Regions from separate parts of the Staphylococcus sp. Marseille-Q1834 genome, predicted to be linked through region 2. Evidence: riboswitches for the same ligand, from Rfam matches in the RefSeq annotation. Region 2 holds a riboswitch; the other holds the start of a gene.

Region 1 (7,163 bases), 270 kb from region 2:
GAAACAGCAAAAAGAATTGGACCACGCATGGGTGCTGATAAAGTCGTTGCAGGCAATACAATTGAACAACTTATAGAAACGATTGAAAGATTAAATGACAAAAACATCGAAGTTACTGTAGATAACTTAGGAGAATTTGTGGGTACAGAAGCTGAAGCTAATCAAGCTAAAAATGAAATTCTTGAAGTTATGCAAGCAGTTAAAGACTATAATGTTGATGCTCACATGTCTGTTAAATTAAGCTCTTTAGGAGCAGAATTCGATTTAAATTTAGCTTACGAAAATTTAAGAGAAATCCTTCTAAAAGCAGACGAATTTGATAAAATGCATATTAATATTGATACAGAAAAATATCAAAGTTTACAACAAATTATTGAAGTCCTTGATAAATTAAAAGGCGAATTTAAAAATGTAGGTACAGTGATTCAAGCATACTTATACGATGCTGATGATTTACTAGATAAATATTCTGACTTGCGCCTACGTTTAGTTAAAGGTGCATATAAAGAAGAAGCAAATATAGCATATCAAACTAAAGAGGAAATTGATGAGAATTACATTAGACTGATTGAAAAACGATTGCTTAATGCTAGAAACTTCACTTCTATTGCAACGCATGACGATAGAATAATTAATCATGTTAAACAATTTGCAAAAGATCATCACATTGATAAAGATAATTTTGAGTTCCAAATGTTATATGGTTTCCGTGGTGAACTAGCTGAACAAATTGCTAGAGAAGGCTATCATTTTACGATATATGTACCATATGGTAACGATTGGTTCGCTTATTTCATGAGACGACTTGCAGAGCGTCCACAAAACTTAGCATTAGCTTATCAAGAATTTGTATCAACAGAGACGTTGAAAAAAGTGGGACTTGCTAGCGCAGTTGGTATTGGTAGCTTAACCATTTTATCAGGAGCTGTAAAATTATTTAGAAAATAAAATAGTTAAATGTAGATTAAGAATTAAATCAAGATTATAAATATAGATAAAGTTTTAATTCTTATACATAAGGCACTTCGTTATTTAATGATAGACATTAAATCAAACGAAGTGCCCTTTTTTAAGTATTTAATTATAAAAATAAATGAACAAAAGTGTGCACACATTTACGCAAATAGTTCTAACGTAAATTATGAAGTGTATTTGCGAAGACGCCTAGTGGAAAGGAAAGTGTCGAGTTAGTACAGGTTCGAGACTTCCAATAAGCAAGCGTCGCAACAAAATGAGTCAATGTACAAATAATTAAAATTGTTTTAGTAAGTTAGCCATTTCAATCGCACTAACCGCTGCTTCAGCACCTTTGTTACCCGCTTTAGTGCCTGCACGTTCAACAGCTTGTTCAATACTTTCAGTTGTTAAAACACCGAAAATGACTGGCGTATCAGTTACATCGTTAGCTTTAGATACTCCTTTAGCCACTTCGTTACATACATAATCATAGTGTGATGTAGCGCCTCTAATGACACATCCAAGTGTAATAACGGCATCATATTCACCTTTTTGAGCTAACTTTTTCGCTACTAAAGGAATTTCAAATGCACCTGGTACATAAGCTACATCGATATTATTTTCATCAACACCATGTCTAATTAATGTATCTTGCGCACCATCTAAAAGACGACCTGTAATAAAATCATTAAACCTACTCACTACTACCGCAATTTTTAAATCTGTACCTACTAATTTACCTTCAAAATTCATTTTAAATCTCCTCCTAAATTAAATGTCCCATTTTTAATTTTTTTGTTGTCATATAGTCATGGTTATGTGCTGTTTCTGGAACTATAATTTCCGTACGATCAGCTACTTTAATACCATACTCTTCTAATCCCTCAAACTTCTTAGGATTATTGCTTAATAAATTAACTTGTTGCACATTAAAGTAATTAAGAATACGAGCTGCAATGTGATAATCACGTAAATCTTCATCGAAGCCTAATGCTAAATTGGCAGTTACTGTATCGTGCCCTTGTTCAATCAACTCGTAAGCGCGCAATTTATTGATTAAGCCAATTCCTCTTCCTTCTTGAGGAAGATAAATAATTAAACCACCATGCTCATTAATGTAATTCATAGCTGCATCTAATTGTGCACCACAGTCGCATCGTTGACTATGGAAGATATCTCCTGTTAAACAAGCAGAATGAATTCTTACATTTTCAGTACTACGTGGTTCTCCTTTTGCAAGAACAACGATTTCTTCATCTGTTAATGAAGATTGAAAACCATACATCTCGAAGTCGCCATTATCTGTTGGCATATTGACACGTGCTTTTAATTCAACATCATTCGCTTTTTTTTTACGATATTCAACTAAACTTTCAATAGTAATCATTTTTAACTGATGCTTTTCCTTAAACGCTATTAAATCTTGACCTTTTGCCATTGACCCATCATCATTCATAATTTCACAAATGACACCTGCGGGTTGTGCACCAGTTAAAATAGCTAAATCAATTGCTGCTTCTGTATGACCCATTCTTTCTAATACACCATTATCTTTGGCAATTAAAGGGAATAGATGCCCAGGTCTATTAAAGCTCTCTGGCGTAGATTCTGGATTAATTAGAGCGCGCGCAGTAGCCATACGATCAAATGCGCTAATCCCTGTTGAGGTCGATACATGGTCAATACTTACAGTAAAGTTCGTACCATAATCATCTGTATTTCTATTCACCATTGATACAAGATTTAATCGATTTGCAATTTCATTACTGATAGGTGCGCAAATTAATCCTCGTGCATGTTGTGCCATAAAATTAATCGTGTCATCTTTCATCCATTCTGTTACTGCAATTAAGTCGCCTTCATTTTCACGATCTTCATCGTCTACTACGATAATACTTTCGCCTTGTTTCAAAGCTTCAAGCGCTACATTGATGTCATCAAACTTCATATTATGCCCTCCTAAACTCCTAAAAACCAAATGCTTTTAATTTATCAATTGTTAAATCTGAATCTTTTGCTTTTACAATATTCTCTACATATTTAAAAAGTACGTCTGTTTCTAAATGGACATTATCGCCAATCTTTTTAGAGAAAAGAATAGTAGAACGTCTTGTTTCAGGAATTAAATGTATATCGAAACTGTTGCTACGCAGGTCAAAGACAGTAAGACTGACACCGTCTACCGTTATGGATCCTTGTTTCACCATTTGACTCATTGTATGTGACGGTGCTTTAATCGTCACAATACGTGAATTTGGTGTTTCATTCACTTGTGAAATTGTACCTACTTCATCCACGTGGCCTAAAACAAAATGTCCACCAAAACGCCCATTTCCTGCCATAGCACGTTCTAAATTCACTTCATCATTTAATTTTATATTTGATAAGTAGGTTTTATTTTCAGTGCCTTTAATAACTTGCACAGAAAAATAATTACTGTGGAAGTCAATAACTGTTAAACATGCGCCATTGACACTAATTGAGTCGCCGATGTGCATATCCTCTAAAATGCGTTGACACGCGATATCTAACGTTTTAACAGACTGTTGCGTACGAATGTTTTTTATAGTACCTATTTCTTCAACGATACCTGTAAACATATTTATTTCACTTCTTTCGCAATGTCATTTTAATATTTTGGTAAATTAACTCTGTAGAAATGATTTCAAATTGAGTGGCTTCGTTTAAATCAATTACTTTCTCTGTTTGATAAAATTGATATTGACCGGAACCACCTATTATTATCGGGGCATAATAAATAATAAGTTGATTAACATAATTAGTTTGGAGAAATTCTGAAGTAACATGAGGGCCTGCCTCAACAAGTAGCTTACCAACACCTTTATCGTAAATATCAGATAAGATATTTGCTAAGTTACATTCAGTTAAATTTATAATTTTGATATGTTCAGATGGACTGCTAAGCGATTGATTTTCCGTATAAATCCAAATTTCACTAAAGTTGTCTTGGAACATTTGTTTTGTGAAATCGATATCACCACTTTTCGATAATACAATTCGAATTGGATGTTTCCCATCTTGAATTCGCGTTGTATATTGTGGGTTATCTGCTTCAACTGTTCCATTACCTGTTAACACAGCATCATGTGAATGTCTCAATTGATAAACATCTTGTTTCACGTATTTATTTGTTATCCATTGACTTTGTCCATTATCAGTTGCTTGTTTGCCATCCAAGGACGTCGAAACTTTTAAAGTGATTTCAGGAAGTTGATGTTCTTTCGCTTTGAAAAAGTCTTTATAAAGCATCGCAGCTTCATCTGAAGGTTGATATTCAACTTCAATACCAGCATCTTGTAAAATCTTGTCTCCTTCAGAAGGTAATGTTGTATCCTTTACTGCATAAACGACTTTACTTAGTCCAAATTCAATTATTTTATTAACACAAGGTGGCGTTGAACCGTAATGTGTACAGGGTTCTAGGGAAATATAAATGGTGCCGCCTTTAGCCTTCTCTTGTGCCATATCTAAAGCTTGAACTTCGGCATGTTTATCACCTTGCTTTAGATGAGCACCAAGGCCTACTATACGACCTTCATTTACAACCACTGAACCTACTGGAGGATTAACACCAGTTTGTCCGTCCACCATTTGTGCAAGTTGTATTGCATATTGCATGAAATTACTCAAATTATCACCTCAATAAAAAACCCTATGCCTAGAATCTTCAGTTAGGCATAGGGAGATACATGTATAGTTAAATAAGCTTACTACTAACAGTAAACTATCCATATTTAAATAAACGTCTATTATATCAATAGCGCGGCTTCATTCTTTCTCCCATCCAGACTATTACTGTCGGCTCTAGAATCTCACTAGATCAGCCACTTATAACTTCTTAGTTATAAGCAGGTCGCAGGCTTAAATTACTGCCGGTTGGGAATCACACCCTGCCCCGAAAGAATTACTATGAAATTGTGATAACTTAAGAGTTAATGTAGTTAATTACTACACACTTAATCATACGCTTATTTTTAGAAAATTACAAACAAAGAAATACAGTCTTGTAGACGATTTAGTCACAAAATGTAGATTTTTTCAGCATTAGGTGTAAGTCTATGATGATTCATGATCAAATTCGCTTTGAACTTCGTATAGATAATTCACAGAGCTCACCGCTTGAGTCACAATCATTTTAACACCGTTTCTCAATTTATTAACGCCATTTGTAACTTGACCAATCGCAATCATATTATGCAATGTGCCATATCGCGGACTAATCACTTGATTGGTTTCCGGAATAATTTGAATACCACCCATAGGATGAGCTTGAACTATTTGACGATTTTCAAGATTTAACACTAGTTGATCATCTTCATCTAAATCTGATAGATGGGTTTTAGAACCAGTAGAATTAATTACCACATTATATTGATGGACTTCCGCTTCATCTTTAAATTTTAAATAAAACTGATTGTCCTCATATTTAATATCCTCTAATCCTTTTTTAATGATTAAGGAGCCATCATTTATTAAATCAATAACTAAACGGGCAGTACGAGGAGGCATCGGGTTAGAATTTAATTGAATAATTTTAGTAAAACGTTTATCAAATTCTTTTTGATCACTACGACTGAAACTATTCCAAATCCAATTTAAATTTTCTTTAACATTTTCAATGATACTTTGAAAGACACCTAATTCATCGGGACGATCTAAGTCAAATTGTAAATCTTTAATCGTATCACCTGTTCTACGATGAACCATTCTATCTAATTTAACATTATATAATTCACATTCTAATTTGAATAATTCAAATGCTTTTTCTAATGGCACGTTTCCATAATGTTCCATTTTAATTTCATTGAACTTTTCTTTAGTTAAATATTTAAAATCGATCTCCACCATATTTCCTCGTACACTAGGTAAATTGGCCGATCTACTTGTCATAGTTATTGGTAACTTAGGATGATGCGAAGCGACATAACGTACTACATCTAAACTCGCTAATCCAGTGCCAACTATCGCAATACTATCTGTTTCTTTCACTTCATCTAAGGTATGGTATGTCGGATATGGTGTTTGTATGTATCCTTTTTTTCCTTTTAAATAATATGGATCGTGATATGCAAAAGTTCCAATCGTTAGAAAAATATAATCATATTCTTTCCATTGGGACATATCTTCAGACGTACAGACATAATATTTTAACGTCGTTTCATCAACATCAGAGTTAGTAAATATTTCATGCACTGGTTTATTAATAACATTTAAATTATCAAACATAGTTGCATAATCTGATAAATATGATTTCATATAATGACCAAAGACAAATCTTGGTAAATATTTAGGATTATCGAATTTAAATTCATTCTGATTTTGATACCATTTCCAGAATTCTTCATCATCATCTAAATTTAAACTCATATTTTTAGTAGGTAAATTAATTAGGAGTTGGCTACTGTCATTTTGAAAAGGCACGCCTTGTCCCATATTATCTTCATTATCATAGACATCTACTTTTAACTTCTTGAAGTCTTCATTTTTAACTAACTGTCGTAAAACACTGACGCCAGCTGTTCCCATTCCAATTATTGCTACACGCATTTAACATCATCCTTCTATCTATCTCTCATTCAAAATATAATTGTATTATATCAATGTCTTAAATTAATAGTCTTATTCAAGTATAGCCATTTCTAATTACTTCTAACCATTATAAGATATGGTAGAATCTATTTGAGGTGAAATGATTATGAAATTTTTACTTAAAGTTGCCCTTGTATTTGTGATTGCTTTTTCTTGGTTGAATCGAAAAAATAAAGCTGAATAATTTTTTAATATGATAAAAAACCAGCGCACACAATAGTTTAACAAATTGTGTATGCTGGTTTAATTTTAATTATTTTTGATGTTTAGTATCATCTTTATATACATAAAGTTTGAAATATTTACCTTCTGTTTTCATTTCTTTATAGAAATCCGCAATAATTTCGGCGTTATTTTCAGCCCATTTAATATCTGTAGCATATTGGTGTTCACCAGGGTTTTTAGGATTCCATCTCATACTATAAAGTGTATTTTGATCGCTATGTGATAAATAGTGTTGGTGAATGAAATCTGCGCCACCTTTGATAGCTTTCTCAGGTGTATCCCAACCATGCTTTTTAGCGTATTCTGAACCTGTTTTAATAGGATCTTCATCTAGAGCCCCTACGCCGTAAAAGTTATAATACTTCTTACCG
Region 2 (7,163 bases):
GTTTACTATTCATGAAGCAAGTGATGGTCGAGAGGCATATAATCTTGCTATGGAAAATGACTATGCGTGCATTCTATTGGACTTGATGCTTCCAGAAATGGATGGAATTGAAATGGCATCTAAATTGCGTGAGCATAAAGATACACCTATTATTATGCTTACAGCTAAAGGAGAAGAAACGAATAGGGTTGAAGGCTTTGAATCAGGGGCTGATGATTATATCGTTAAACCATTCTCTCCAAGAGAAGTTGTATTAAGAGTTAAAGCATTATTGCGCAGAACTCAATCTTCTAAACCTGAACAAAGTGAACCTCACGCAAGAGATATTATTGAGTTTAATCACTTAGTTATTGATAATGACGCTCATAGAGTGTTAGCCGATAACCAACAAGTTAATTTAACGCCTAAAGAATATGAATTGCTTATCTATTTAGCTAAAACACCTAATAAAGTATTTGATCGTGAACAACTTCTTAAAGAGGTTTGGCATTATGAATTTTATGGAGATTTAAGAACTGTTGATACTCACGTAAAACGTTTAAGAGAAAAACTAAATCGCGTTTCTGCAGATGCTGCTCATATGATTCAAACCGTTTGGGGCGTTGGTTATAAATTTGAGGTTAAAACAAGTGACGAACCGACTAAATAGTGTAGTTATAAAACTGTGGTTAACTATAATTCTTATAGTAACGACAGTTTTAATTTTATTGAGTGCTGCCTTAATCACATTTATTCAATATTATTATACTCAGCAAACGGAAAACGAAATCAGATCTGATGCCTCTAGAATCAGTCATTTAGTAGAGCATGCAGACAATAAGCAGTTAGCCATTGAACACAGCCAACAACTTATCGATGGGTCTGGTGGCGTAATTATTATGGCAGATAAGAGTATGGACGCTGAAACAACAAATACCCCATTGAAAAATAAAATGTTGAAAGAAATTCATAATGATAGTCATTTTAATAAAGTTTTTACTAAAGGCGAGTCCGCTACTCAGAACGTTACAATTAATCATAAAGGAAACTCACGTTCATATATATTATTAGGTTATCCAATGCAACCACAAGATCATAGTAACTCCAAATACAGTGGCGTGTTTATTTATCAAGATTTAAAAACAATTGAAGATACTAATAATGCGATTACCATTATTATTTTAATTACTGCCATTATTTTCTTGGCAACTTCAACTGTGTTTGCTTTCTTCTTATCAAATAAAATTACTAAACCTTTACGACAATTGCGCACACAAGCATTTAACGTGTCAAAAGGAGATTATTCTCAAAAGACGACTGTATCAACAAAAGATGAAATCGGAGAATTATCACGAACTTTTAACAATATGAGCTATGAGATTCAAGAGCATATTGAAGCTATTTCAACTCAAAGAAATATTCGTGATAGCTTAATTAATTCAATGGTAGAGGGCGTATTAGGAATTAATGATAATAGGGAAGTCATCTTATCTAATAAAATGGCAGATGACATTATCCCAACTATTGATAAAACGACCTATAAAAAAATTGAGAAACAAATTGAAATAACATTTACTTCAAAAACTACTGAATTCCAAGGTTATGAATTTAATGGTAAATTTTACGTATTTATTATGAGCTATATTCCTCGTATTCAACAAGATGGACGCAGTGGCATTGTAGTTATTATTAGAGATATGACCAATGAGCACAATCTCGATCAAATGAAAAAAGATTTCATTGCTAATGTATCTCATGAATTACGTACACCTATCTCTTTATTACAGGGTTACACTGAGTCTATTGTAGACGGTATCGTAACAGAACCTGAGGAGATCAGAGATTCTCTATCAATTGTATTAGATGAAACAAAACGATTGAATCGTCTTGTTAATGAATTACTCAATGTAGCTCGTATGGATGCTGAAGGTTTAACTGTAAATAAAGAAGTTCAGCCTATTAAGCCCTTGCTATCTAAAATTCAAATGAAATATAGACAACAAGCCCATGATTTAGAAATTGATATGAATTTACTTCCAAATGTGGATGAGACACCATGGGAATATGATGCTGATCGTATTGATCAAGTACTTACTAATTTGATTGATAATGCGACGCGTTATACTAAACCGGGTGACAAAATCAGTATCATGACTTCAGAAGATGATAATTATCAAATTCTGTATGTAAAGGATACTGGTAGCGGTATTGCACCTGAACATCTTGATTTAGTCTTTGATAGGTTTTATAAAGTAGAAGCCTCAAGAACACGTGGTAAACAAGGTACTGGTTTAGGATTATTCATTTGTAAAATGATTATCGAAGAACATGGTGGTAATATTTCCGTAGAAAGTACATTAGGTAAGGGAACAACTTTTATTATTAAATTACCTAAACCTGAATAATCATTACTTTGACCCACTTAATCTTTAAAAACTAAAAGATTAAGTGGGAATTTTATTTTGAATTGAGCATGAGTATTGCACAAACTTTTTCCTTAATGTAATATTTAATTTAAATTAATAAATACGAAATTCATCTTCGGGGTAGGGTGAGAGTCCCGACCGGCAGTAAAATAAGCCTGCGACCCGCTTCTTTGAAGTGGCTGATTCAGTGTAAATCTGAAGCCGACAGTATAGTCTGGATGGGAGAAGATGGAGGTTTTTTGTTGTGCAAAATTATCCTCCTATTCTATGCAAGATGAATGGAAGGAGAAAATTGAATATGCAACAAAATAAACGCCTCATTACTATAAGTATGTTAAGCGCAATTGCATTTATATTAACATTTATAAAATTTCCATTGCCTTTTTTACCACCATACTTAACATTAGACTTTAGTGATGTACCAACATTATTAGCTACATTTACATTTGGCCCCTTAGCAGGTGTCATAGTAGCTTTAGTAAAAAATATATTAAATTTTATTTTTAATATGGGAGATCCTGTAGGGCCCGTTGCTAACTTTTTAGCTGGTGTAAGTTTCTTATTATCTGCTTATTATGTTAGTAAGAAAAAATTCTCTCATTCTAATCGTTCCTTAGTCATTGGTTTAGCGGTAGGTACGATTGTTATGACAGTTGTTCTAAGTATTTTAAATTACTTCGTCTTATTACCTTTATATGGCATGATTTTTAACTTAGGCGATGTCTTTACCAATTTAAAAATTATAATTTTATCTGGAATCATTCCTTTCAACATCATTAAAGGAATTATCATTTCTATTATTTTTATACTTTTATATCAACGTTTAAAAAGAGTTCTTAAATAGAATATGAATTTATTTGAAATCGAGACTGGACTCACTAAGGTTCCAGTCTTTTTCAATTTCGTGCCTAATTTATACTCAAGGCATTTCGAAATAAAAAATAAAACCGACAAAGCATGCAACTTTGTCGGCTATCTATATAATATAGTGATATAATCAAATTTAACTTACTATTCAAATTTTAATGCATCGCCATCGAATGGTTCCTCTTCAATTTTAATTGAATCTGTTGGACAACCTTCAAGAGCGTCTTCCATATCTTCATATAATTCTTCTGGTACTTCTGCAGTACCTTGATTATCATCAAGGATTACGAAAGCAATACCTTCGTCGTCATAATCATAAATATCTGGTGCTGCTGCGCCACATGCACCACAAGCTATACAGGTATCCATATCAACGATTGTATACTTTGCCAATTTTTTCGCCTCCTTTGATAAAAATGCTACACTAGTATAACAAATGATAATTCAGACATCGATTAATTTAATTTCTAATTTATAAGTTTCATAAAGTGAGGATTCACCTATGTACGATATCTTTTCATATGCGTATAGACACACATTTAATTATAAAACTGATAAAAGTATTTACAATATATTATGCGGAAAAAAATCACATCAAACATTTTTTGATGCTTGTTCTCAACAACTTTTATCATTATATCACAGTTTTCCTAAATTAAAATATCCGTCTTTTGAGCGATATGTTCAAAATAATGAAAGTAATCAAATTCAACTTAAAATTCATACAAGATTTACATATGATAGTTTAATCAATACTTATAGTTGTATTCAATTATTAGTTCAATCTATCACTCATTATCTTAATAATGAGCTGAATTTTATTCCTATTTCCCAGCAATTAAAAGTTCAACAACGCGTGAAACAGGTTTATTTAGATATTATAAATCATGAGTTAATTGAAGATTTCCAAGAAGAATTATCACAATTATTTCATACTATTTATACTCAAAATGACAATTGCTGTTATATCCATTATTACTTACAAGGTTTTGATGAGCAAATGTATACGCGTCAACAAGTGAGTCTAATTGAAGATATTCCTATAACGGATTTATTTACATTAGAACTTAACGATTTAGTGGAAATGATGTATGCCCTCGAACAAAAGGACCAATTTCCAATACTTTCTAAGTTAATTATATTACCTCCGTTATTAAATAAAACGGCATTATCACAAAAGCAATTGCTTCGAGGGATCACAATGGATGAAGTTGCTGTAATACAAAATGTGAAAGTGAATACTATAGAAGATCATGTATTGGAGTTATTCATTAAAGGCTATTTCCATGAGTATACTGATTATGTTGATGAACATTTCATTTATGATTTTGAAAAATTTTACGTTAATAATAGAGGGGAACGTTTGAAAATATATAAAAATCAATTCAAGCAATTATCATATTTTCAAATCAAATTAATTATTGTAGGTATCGAAAGAGGTGATATTAATGTTGGAAGATAAGCTTAAAGAATGGTTTGGGTATGACGCTTTTAATCCAGGGCAACGTGAAATAATTGAAAGCATTCTTAATGGCCAACACACGCTAGGCGTTCTACCAACTGGTAGTGGTAAAAGTTTATGTTACCAATTTCCAACTTATATGAAACAACAGCCTACGCTTATTATTTCTCCCTTAATATCATTAATGGATGACCAAGTCATGCAACTGAAAGCACAAGGTGAAAAGCATGTCAGCTATATTCATTCTGGTATGGAAGAGCAAGAAAAAAAGGAAAATATCAACTTATTAAAGAAAAGTCGCTTTATATTTTTAAGTCCAGAATTTTTATTACAATCTAATCATTTTGAGCTTATCAATCAAATCAATTTTGGATTAATTGTATTAGATGAAGCACACTGTTTATCTGAATGGGGATATGATTTTCGTCCACATTATGCGTTAGTAGGACAGATTACACAGTTTTTCAAATCTGCAACCATATTAGCGCTCACAGCTACAGCACCACCACATCTCCCAGAAGATTTAGAAACAATTTTAAAAATTAAGTTTAAAACTATCAAAACTACCATGAATAGAGATAATATTTCATTTTCTCACATCAATTTTGAAAGTGATGATGACAAAATCACTTGGTTGCTCGAATTCTTGGAAACTTCAGGACCTACAATTATTTATGTTTCATCTAAGAAAATGTGTTTCGAACTGGCTAATCTCATTTATAAAAAAGGTTATCTAACTGGAATTTATCATGGTGATTTATCTTATCAAGAACGTCATACTGTGCAACAACAATTTATTAATAATTTTATTCCTGTCATTGTTGCAACAAGTGCTTTTGGAATGGGAGTAAATAAAAAGGACATTCGCACTGTAATTCATTTTCACTTATCCACGAGTCCATCAAATTATTTACAGGAAATCGGTAGAGCAGGAAGAGACGGAAAACAAAGTCAAGCCATTAGTCTTTTCCAACCTGATGATAGTTTTATTCTTGAAACGCTGCTATTTAATGATGCGATTTTAGCTGAAGATGTAGAAGCCTATGATTTAGGTGCCTTTTTACCTCCTAATAAACAAGAGATATTAGACGTTTTGCGCCAAAGATATTCAATTATACAGCTTAAAAAAATATTTAAAACATCATTAATCCGTAAAAAGCTAGGCTATCAACGCATGATTGGTTATACAAGTCTCGATCAATGTCGAAGAAGTTACTTACTTGAGTTCTTTGGAGAAGTACCTGCTAAGCCTAACCAATGTTGCGATATTGATTCTAACTTAACTTCTCTAAATTGTTTTAATAGAAAAAAAGTAAAGAGAAAATTTAGTTATAATGAAAAACTTAAAAATTTATTCAAATATTAGGTGCTTTTCTTTACTATGATATTTTATACAGGATATAATTAAATCACCAAATGTTTTATAAAAAATGTTAAAAATGATACATATTTGCTATATTCAAGGGTATAAAGTATGTGACAATTAAATAATTAATTAAGAAAGGATGTTAGCCATGTCTAAAAATAATTTTAGAGATGACTTCGAAAAAAATCGTCAATCAATTGATTCAGACGATCAATTCGAACATACAAATCACAACTCTGATGAAACTATCGATGAATTTGATAATCAATCAGACCAACAATTTCCACCAAGAAATGCACAAAGACGTCAAAGAAGACGTAATCAAGCAACAAATCGTAGTAAGAAATTTGATGACCAACCAAATGACTACAACAATGAAGGGTCATTAGACGATCGTTACGATGAAGAAGCTTTTGAAGACGTACATAATGATCGCTTTGAAAATAAATCAGATTATTCAAACAGAAATCATCGTAATAACGATAGACGTTCTAACAATTATGATGACTTCGAAGATGATTTTGAAAATGACCGTTTAAATGATAATGACCGTCGTCATCGTGATTTTGATCAAGAAGAAGATGGTTACAGAAATCGTAGAGATGGTAGAGATATCAGAAGAGATCAACGTCATGATGAAAATCTTGAACATGATCAAGATGATCGCTTAGTTAACGGTAAAGATGCTGCAATTGCTGGTGGTGCTGGAGCTGCCGGAGCTGCTGCGGGTCATAATAAAAATAAGAAGAAAAATCGTAAAAACAATCGTGTAGATTCTCGTGATAACAGAAAAGATTATCGCGATGACAGAGATCACTTAGATAATGATAGAAATTCTCGTGATCGTGATAATGATAAATATGATGACGATACAAATCGTGCACGTGACAACCATAAAAAACATAGTAAAGGCAAAAAAGCTGCAATTGGTGCAGGTGCTGCCGGAGCTGCTGGAGCTGCAGGTGTAGCTGCTTCTAAAAATAAAAAACACCATTCTAAAGATAATGACTTAGATCATCATAATACACGTGATGACCATCATAATGAATCACGTAACCACCGT

What was found. A riboswitch is a leader RNA that binds a small molecule or an ion and turns the genes downstream of it on or off. The one in region 2 is predicted to bind FMN.
Region 1: another riboswitch for FMN. It lies ahead of ribD (bifunctional diaminohydroxyphosphoribosylaminopyrimidine deaminase/5-amino-6-(5-phosphoribosylamino)uracil reductase RibD); the one in region 2 lies ahead of LIX58_RS10550 (ECF transporter S component).

Annotation. Positions count from the first base shown of each region.
Region 1 is NZ_CAKASN010000002.1:563,738-570,900, forward strand. It holds gene LIX58_RS11840 (proline dehydrogenase family protein) at 1-948, shown strand, start outside; gene ribE (6,7-dimethyl-8-ribityllumazine synthase) at 1,252-1,710, opposite strand; gene ribB (3,4-dihydroxy-2-butanone-4-phosphate synthase) at 1,724-2,905, opposite strand; gene LIX58_RS11855 (riboflavin synthase) at 2,925-3,557, opposite strand; gene ribD (bifunctional diaminohydroxyphosphoribosylaminopyrimidine deaminase/5-amino-6-(5-phosphoribosylamino)uracil reductase RibD) at 3,565-4,608, opposite strand; FMN riboswitch at 4,747-4,885, opposite strand; gene LIX58_RS11865 (FAD/NAD(P)-binding protein) at 5,035-6,525, opposite strand; gene LIX58_RS11870 (N-acetylglucosaminidase) at 6,821-7,163, opposite strand, start outside.
Region 2 is NZ_CAKASN010000002.1:290,933-298,095, reverse strand. It holds gene LIX58_RS10560 (response regulator) at 1-649, shown strand, start outside; gene LIX58_RS10555 (ATP-binding protein) at 630-2,384, shown strand; FMN riboswitch at 2,513-2,639, shown strand; gene LIX58_RS10550 (ECF transporter S component) at 2,704-3,249, shown strand; gene LIX58_RS10545 (ferredoxin) at 3,417-3,665, opposite strand; gene LIX58_RS10540 (helix-turn-helix domain-containing protein) at 3,775-4,734, shown strand; gene LIX58_RS10535 (RecQ family ATP-dependent DNA helicase) at 4,721-6,100, shown strand; gene ebpS (elastin-binding protein EbpS) at 6,249-7,163, shown strand, end outside.